2 regions of the Vibrio tapetis subsp. tapetis genome follow, and region 1 is predicted to be linked to the other one. Evidence: predicted binding sites of a transcription regulator. Region 1 holds the regulator's gene; the other holds the start of a gene.
What was found. The regulator MetJ, encoded in region 1, represses methionine synthesis genes. The targets are predictions, from matches to a motif close to TTAGACNTNTANANGTCTAA.
Positions count from the first base shown of each region.

Region 2: metH (methionine synthase) is a predicted target of MetJ. The motif match lies at 1,850-1,869, and genes of this name have one in related genera.

Region 1 is NZ_LT960611.1:2,989,473-2,993,930, forward strand. Features, by position in the region: gene VTAP4600_RS13355 (bifunctional aspartate kinase/homoserine dehydrogenase II) at 1-831, opposite strand, end outside; gene VTAP4600_RS13360 (O-succinylhomoserine (thiol)-lyase) at 831-1,997, opposite strand; gene metJ (met regulon transcriptional regulator MetJ) at 2,270-2,590, shown strand; gene VTAP4600_RS13370 (malic enzyme-like NAD(P)-binding protein) at 2,645-3,904, opposite strand; gene rpmE (50S ribosomal protein L31) at 4,157-4,372, opposite strand.
Region 2 is NZ_LT960611.1:2,874,960-2,879,417, reverse strand. Features, by position in the region: gene metA (homoserine O-acetyltransferase MetA) at 1-397, shown strand, start outside; gene VTAP4600_RS12775 (cation:proton antiporter) at 452-1,720, opposite strand; gene metH (methionine synthase) at 1,970-4,458, shown strand, end outside.

The DNA of each region.
Region 1 (4,458 bases):
TAAATGCAAATCCATAGCACTTTGAGCCACAGGCTGTAAGGTTCTACTGTGCAAAACAGGCGCAGCTAAACGCGCCAACTCACTGGCTTCATCAAGGCGAAGCAGTGGCAGTAAGCACGCATCAGAGACTTTACGAGGGTCAGAGCTATATACACCTGCTACATCACTCCATATGGTCACACGGGTAACTTCAGATAGTTCGCCAATTACTGTCGCGGAATAGTCTGAACCATTTCGGCCAAGTAATACGGTTTCACCACTGTCATTACTCGCCATAAAACCAGTCACCACTAAGCGGCAATGAGAATGCTGAGCTAATGTTGATTTCACCAAAGGCCAAGATCGTGCACGATCAACTTCTGGTTGCGCACCGTGATCCGCCCGCAGAAAATGACGAGAATCTAAAGCCGTCGCTTCAAGATCGTGCTGACATAATAAGGTCGCCAATAAACGAGAAGACCAAACTTCACCATGCCCAAGAGCGGCAGCTTGATCTGCAAGGCTCAATGGGGCGTTCAACTCCCCAAGAGCAGAAAATTCTTTATTTAGCTGTTCCAGCAATGTCGATGCTCGTTCTTCATTAAGCAAAGTGGTCACAAGATGAGTTTGAAATTGACGTAACTCTTGCAGCAACTCATGGGCAATACGGCCATCTTTATCGAGTGCTTTTAACCAGCTAAGTAACAGGTTGGTTGTTGAGCCCGCCGCAGAAACCACAACTAAATCTTCTGGTTGAGAGTATTCGCGCAAGATATTCACGACTCTCAAATAACATTCAGGATCAGCAAGACTGCTTCCGCCAAATTTGTGTAACTGGCGTTGAATCGTCATTACGCTTCCTCCTGAACCAACTCAAAGGCTTGGCGTAAGTCAGCGATGAGGTCATCAGCATCTTCAAGCCCAACAGATAAGCGCAGCAATTGCGTTGTAATGCCCGCTTCTAATTGCGCTTCATCACTCATCGCTCTGTGCGTCATAGAGCTTGGATGACAGATAAGGCTTTCTACCCCACCAAGAGACTCCGCCAATGAGAAGAGCTTCAGGTGACCAACAAACGCTTTTAAAGAGTCAAAGCTACCTGCATATTCAAAGCTCAACATTGAGCCAAAACCCGATTGTTGTTTTTTCGCAATGTCATGGCCAGGATGGCTTGGCAAACTTGGGTGATAAAGCTTGGCAACTAAGGATTGAGTTTGCAGGTACTGTAAGATTTGTACTGAGCTTTCTTCATGCACTCGCATACGCGCTGCCAAGGTTCTTAGACCCCGTAAAGTCATGTAGCTATCAAACGGCGTACCCGTTGCACCAAGGCAATTCCCCCACCACGCCAGCTCTTCGGCATGCTGTGTACTTTTCGTTACGACCACACCACCAATAACATCAGAGTGGCCGTTAATAAACTTGGTCGTAGAATGAATAACAAAATCGGCGCCTAGCAATAAAGGCTTCTGGTACACAGGTGTTAAAAAGGTATTGTCTACCGCAACCAGTGCTCCTACTTTTTTTGCTTTATCACAGGTAACTTGTATATCAACCACTCGAACCAATGGATTCGATGGCGTTTCAAGTAAAACTAATTTTGGCTTCTTAGCAAGAGCAGCATCCAGAGCCTCTTGATCAGATTGGTCAACAAACTCAACCTTAAAGTCGCCTTTTAATGAGCGAGTATTAAATAGACGGTAAGTACCACCGTAGCAATCATGAGGCGCAATAATCAGATCGTCTGGCCCTAAAAAGGTACTGACCCATAGGTTTAGCGCTGCGGTGCCCGTATTTGTGATAACCGCGCCCTCACCTGACTCTAATTCAGATAATGCTTGCTCTAATTGGCCACGATTCGGGTTACCTGAACGGGTGTAATCGTATTTAGGTACTTCACCAAACGCTGGGAAGCCGTAGTTGGTGGAAAGATAAATAGGGGGGACGACGGCATGATATTGACTATCAGCCTCGATACCGGTGCGTACAGCAATGGTTGCTGGTTTGCGATCGCTCATAAGGTTGGTCTTCCTTTCCAAAATCCATGTTATCTGTTATACCAATAACGGCGGCCGGATAACATACGGTGTCGTGCTTTTGCTAGCAGTATTGCTACTTTATATCTACTTTAACCCCTCAAAAAAAGGACGTCAACACATCTGGACGTCTATATGTCTTTGCTTATGGCGGTAAAAGTCGCTAAAATCATCACCTATATTGATACTAAGCTGCGATTGACGCTGATTTCTTGGTATCTAATTCGATATTAATAAGAAAATGAAGGTGCGCAATGGCAGATTGGAATGGCGAGTACATTAGCCCATATGCTGAGCATGGAAAAAAAAGTGAGCAAGTAAAAAAAATTACGGTTTCGATTCCACTTAAGGTGCTAAAAGTCCTTACGGATGAAAGAACCCGTCGTCAGATAAACAATCTACGCCATGCGACCAACAGTGAACTGCTATGTGAAGCTTTCTTACATGCCTACACGGGGCAACCTCTTCCAACGGATGAAGATTTAAGAAAAGATCGCCCTGATGATATTCCTGCCGAAGTGAAAAAACTGATGACAGAGATGGGTATCGAATTCGAAGCATTCGACGAAGAATAGATATAAAAAAGGCAGAAGGTATTCCCTTCTGCCTTTTATTTTTGCCTTTAGCCTTTAGCCCATATAATTTTCCGGCATCTCAATACGAGCCACACCAGAATCTACTGCCGCTTGCGCCACAGCTTTAGCAACGCGAGGCAACAAACGAGGGTCCATAGGTTTCGGAATGATGTAGCCAGAGCCAAATTCTAACTCGTCAACACCGGCCGCTTTTTTCACTTCTTCTGGCACTGTTTCTTTCGCTAACTGGCGAATCGCTTCAACCGCAGCTAGCTTCATCTCAATATTAATTTCACTTGCACGAACATCGAGTGCACCACGGAAAATAAACGGGAAACAAATTACATTATTTACCTGATTAGGGTAATCACTGCGCCCTGTACCCATGATCAAATCATCACGAACTTGATGAGCAAGCTCTGGCTTAATTTCAGGATCTGGGTTTGAACATGCAAACACAACGGGCTTATCAGCCATCAATTTCAGCGCTTCTGGTGGAAGCAAGTTTGGCCCAGAGACACCTAAGAATAGATCCGCACCTTCAATCACATCTTCTAATGTGCGCTTATCCGTATTATTAGCAAATAACTGCTTGTATTCGTTCAAATCGTCGCGACGAGTGTGAATAACACCCTTGCGGTCCAGCATGTAAATTTTTTCGCGTTGAGCGCCACATTTGATCAGTAGCTCCATACAAGCAACCGCCGCCGCTCCTGCGCCCAAACAAACAATCGTCGACTCTTCTAGCACTTTGCCCTGAAGTTCAATGGCATTTAGCATACCTGCGGCAGTAACAATTGCCGTGCCGTGTTGATCATCATGGAAAACGGGTACGTCACAACGCTCGATAAGCTGACGCTCAATTTCAAAGCAATCTGGTGCTTTAATATCTTCTAAGTTAATGCCACCAAACGTATCTGCAATGTTAGCAACCGTATCGACAAACTCTTGAATAGTGCGGTGCTTGACCTCAATATCAATAGAATCCAAATTAGCAAAGCGCTTAAACAGTAGAGATTTACCTTCCATTACTGGCTTAGAAGCTAATGGACCTAAATTACCCAACCCTAAAATTGCGGTGCCATTTGAAATAACCGCGACCATATTACCTTTAGCAGTGTACTTGTAAACGTTGTCTGGATTTTGTGCGATTTCTCTTACAGGTTCTGCTACACCTGGGCTATAAGCCAGTGCCAAATCTTCAACGGTATCGGCCGGAGTAGTGAGTGCGACACCGATTTTTCCTGCAGTCGGAAATTCATGGTAATCGAGAGCTTGTTGACGAAAATCTTTTTGGCTGTTGTCTTCGGACATGGTGGCAGAATCCCAATGCTGTGTGAGGTTACATAAACGTTAACTGTGGGGTTATAGTAATGTAAGTCAGACCGAGATCCTAGACGGAATGTCAATAAGATTGATAACTGATTGTGATATGCAAAAGAAGACAGAAACGGTAAATGCGAATGGGTTCAAAAGAAGCTTAAAAATAGACGGGCTCAGACTCATGATCTAAAAAAGGACGCCTGAGCGTCCTTTTCGAATTTGGTCGTATTACGAAATTCGTAATTACTTGCTGCTAAGAGCACCAAAACGCTTGTTGAAACGATCAACACGGCCGCCAGTATCAACTACACGTTGCTTACCAGTGTAGAACGGGTGACATTTGTCACATACGTCTAGGTGGATAGATTCTTTAGCAAGAGTTGAGTTGAACTCAAAAGTGTTGCCGCAAGAACAAGTAGCAGAAACTGCTTTGTATTCTGGGTGGATACCAGTTTTCATAGGGATAACCTTAATATAGGCCGTGTCGCTATCCGAATCTAAGCCGGACACCACACGTGGTTTCAAAATAGTCGATGCGTAAGTAC
Region 2 (4,458 bases), 110 kb from region 1:
CGGGTTCGATGATACTTTTCTGGCTCCCCATTCTAGGTATGCGGACTTTTCACCAGAGTATCTAGAGGAACATACTGATTTGGACATATTAGCAACTTCAGATGCTGCTGGTGTTTACCTAGCTTCAACGAAGGATAAGCGTAATGTCTTTGTTACTGGGCACCCAGAGTACGACTCGCACACATTGCATCACGAGTATGTCCGAGATCTAGGCGAAGGTATGGAGCCTGCTATTCCAGTTAATTACTACCCTAATGATAATCCTGATAACAAACCTGTTGCAAGCTGGAGAAGTCATGGACATTTATTGTTTTTAAATTGGCTTAACTACTGTGTTTACCAACAGACCCCATATGATTTAGATCGTTTTTCGGAAGAAAACTTCACAAAAGATTAGTATCACCAGCACTAATAAATAGTAGTAAGGCCACTGTTGTGGCCTTGTTCTCGGTTACTCTTCTTTTTTTGCTTTTTCAATCATGGGAATTATGGTCGAGCCTTGGACAAGAATAGAAAATACAACCACTGAATATGTCATGACAAGTAATAGCTCTTTTACATCTATGGATTTGTCTGGAATGACGAGTATTCCTGACGGAATTGAAAGAGCCATCGCCAATGCTAGACCGCCCCGTAACCCTCCCCAAGTCAGTATCTTAACTGACCATGAGTTATAGCTACGGTATCTTTGGAAGCCTAAATATGCAGTTTTAACACTGATATAACGGGCAGCAAGCACAAGAGGGACGGCAAATCCCATTAATAACCAGTCTTCTTGGTGGAAGTTGAATAACAGCATAGACATACCGATAAGCAGGAATAGCACGCCATTCAAGAACTCATCAATTAACTCCCAAAAATTGTCTAAGTGTTCTTCACTCTCCTTAGAAAAACCCACGAACCTCGTCCAGTTTCCGATCATTATTCCAGAAATCACCATTGCCAATGGTCCTGAGACTCCCAGGACTTGCGCAAAAGTATATCCAGCTGTTGGAATACCAATAGTTAAGAGTAACTCCATTGAGTGGTCGTCAGTAGCACTGATCAAGTAGTGGAATAATAGTCCGAGCAAGTAGCCATAGACTATTCCACCGATAGCTTCATGTAGAAATAGCATGGAAACACTACCAAAAGTTGGAGCTTCTGTACCGAATGCAAATGAATACAATGTGACAAAAATAACTAGACTAAATCCGTCATTAAATAAAGACTCACCTTCGATCTGAGTTGAAATACGCTTAGGGGCATCTAGTTTTTTGACAATAGCGAGTACAGCAATGGGATCGGTAGGCGAAATGAGAGCACCGAATAGTAAACAGTAAATGAGATCGAGCGGTACATTAATTAGTGAGCAGAAGCCATAGAGCGCAAAGCCAATTAATGCTGTTGAAATGAGGGTAGCACCAAGGGCAAGAACTGTAATCTCCCACTTTTGGTCTTCTAAATTGGGTAGTTTGATACCCAGTCCGCCAGCAAATAACAGAAAACCTAGTACACCTTTCAAAAGAAAGTCTTCAAAGTTAATTGTCGTCATTGTTTCCATTGCGACATGACGTAATTCGAACCAATCATTTTGGCCCGCAATAATAATGAGCAGCGACAAAACCAAAGCACCAGCCGTTATGGCTATGGTGGTTTGCATTTTCCCGAATTTAGAGTTGATAAATGCAATCAACATAGCTGCCGCTGATAAAAAACACAGGGTGTAATAAACGGACATGATGTAAAACTCGCTTAAGTGTAACAAAGTATGAATATTGATTTTCTATCTAGCACGTATAAATATCAAATGCTTTTTATTATTTATCGGATAGCGTATTTTGTTTACATAAAAATATAACAACAAGGTTTGGCCGTCTAGATTTCTATAATCGATATGATAGGATGAACTATACGCAAGGAATGAGGCAGTATTGTGGCTGGAAGCGAAGTAAAACAACAAATTGAAGCGAAGTTAAAAGAATACATCATGTTAATCGATGGTGGCATGGGCACCATGATTCAAGATTATAAGCTCGAAGAAGCGGATTATCGTGGTGAACGTTTTGCTGATTGGCATTGTGATTTAAAAGGCAATAATGATCTTTTGGTCCTGACTAAGCCTGAGTTGATAAAAGGAATTCATCTGGAATATCTTGCCGCCGGCGCTGATATTCTGGAAACCAACACATTTAATGCAACCACTATCGCTATGGCCGATTATGACATGGAGAGTCTCAGTGCAGAGATCAACTATGTCGCAGCAAAGTTAGCCCGTGAAGCGGCTGATGAGTGGAGTGCTAAGACGCCTGAGCGTCCAAGATATGTCGCGGGGGTACTTGGCCCAACAAACCGCACTTGTTCTATATCACCTGATGTGAATGATCCTGGTTTTAGAAACGTCAGTTTTGATGAACTGGTAGAAGCGTATTGTGAGTCTACTCATGCGCTTATCAAAGGCGGTTCCGATCTTATTTTGATTGAAACGATCTTTGATACTTTGAATGCAAAAGCGTGTGCCTTTGCGGTTCAAACCGTATTTGAAGAGCTGGGTTATGAATTACCAGTCATGATCTCTGGCACCATCACTGACGCCTCTGGCCGTACTCTTTCAGGCCAAACTACGGAAGCTTTCTATAATGCACTCAGACACGTTCAACCTATCTCCTTTGGTTTGAACTGTGCATTAGGTCCTGACGAACTGAGGCAGTATGTCGATGAGCTTTCTCGCATTTCAGAATGCAGTGTTTCTGCCCACCCAAATGCTGGCCTTCCAAATGCTTTTGGCGAATATGATCTTTCTCCAGAAGATATGGCTGAGCATATCGCTGAGTGGGCGCAAAGTGGGTTCTTAAACCTTGTTGGCGGTTGCTGTGGCACCACACCAGAGCACATTAGGCAGATGGCTCTGGCTGTTAAAGGTGTTAAACCTCGAGTATTGCCTGATATCCCAGTAGCGTGTCGATTATCGGGTCTAGAACCTCTGATGATCGAAAAAGAAAGCTTGTTTGTAAACGTAGGTGAACGAACTAACGTGACCGGATCTGCTCGTTTTAAGTGTCTTATAAAAGAAGAGCTATACGATGAAGCTCTTGATGTCGCGCGTCAGCAGGTTGAAAACGGTGCACAGATCATCGATATCAATATGGATGAAGGCATGCTTGATGCAGAAGCATGTATGACTCGCTTTCTAAACTTATGTGCTTCTGAACCTGAAATATCAAAAGTGCCTATTATGGTCGATTCCTCTAAGTGGGAGGTGATCGAAGCAGGCCTTAAGTGCGTGCAAGGTAAGAGCATAGTTAACTCAATTTCCTTAAAAGAAGGTAAAGAGAAGTTTGTTCAACAAGCCAAATTAGTTCGCCGTTACGGTGCCGCTGTTATTGTGATGGCATTTGATGAAGAAGGGCAAGCGGATACGAGAGAGCGTAAATTAGAAATTTGTACTAACGCTTATCATATTTTGGTTGATGAGGTGGGTTTCCCTCCAGAAGACATCATCTTTGATCCCAATATATTTGCGGTTGCAACGGGCATTGACGAACACAATAATTACGCAGTCGATTTCATCGAAGCAGTTGGAGATATAAAACGCGACCTGCCACACGCGATGATTTCTGGTGGTGTTTCTAACGTATCTTTTTCGTTCCGAGGCAATAACTACGTGCGTGAAGCTATCCATGCCGTGTTTCTATACCACTGTTTTAAAAATGGTATGGACATGGGGATCGTTAATGCCGGTCAGCTAGAGGTTTATGACAACGTACCTGAAAAGCTGCGTGTAGCGGTTGAAGATGTTGTGCTTAACCGCCGTGATGACGGTACTGAAAGGCTCTTAGATATTGCATCTGAGTACGCCAATACAGGGGTTGGAAAAGAAGAGGATCCAGCGGCTTTAGAGTGGCGTACATGGCCAGTAGAAAAACGAATGGAGCATGCACTAGTTAAAGGGATCACCGAGTTTATTGTGGAGGATACCGAAGAGGCCCGTCAGAATGCGTCAAGGCCAATAGAGGTGATTGAAGGGCCTTTGATGGACGGAATGAACGTTGTTGGTGACCTTTTTGGTGAAGGTAAAATGTTCTTACCGCAAGTGGTTAAATCTGCACGTGTTATGAAGCAAGCTGTTGCCCACTTAGAGCCATTTATCAATGCGACCAAAGATGTAGGCGCGACTAACGGTAAGATCTTACTGGCAACGGTTAAAGGCGATGTACACGATATTGGTAAGAATATCGTTGGCGTCGTTTTACAATGTAATAACTATGAAATTATCGACCTTGGCGTCATGGTTTCTTGTGAAAAGATCCTTAAAGTCGCCAAGGAAGAAAATGTAGACATCATTGGCCTGTCTGGCCTTATAACGCCATCTTTAGATGAAATGGTACATGTTGCCAAAGAAATGGAAAGACAAGGCTTTGAGTTACCACTACTGATCGGTGGTGCGACGACCTCTAAGGCGCATACGGCTGTAAAAAT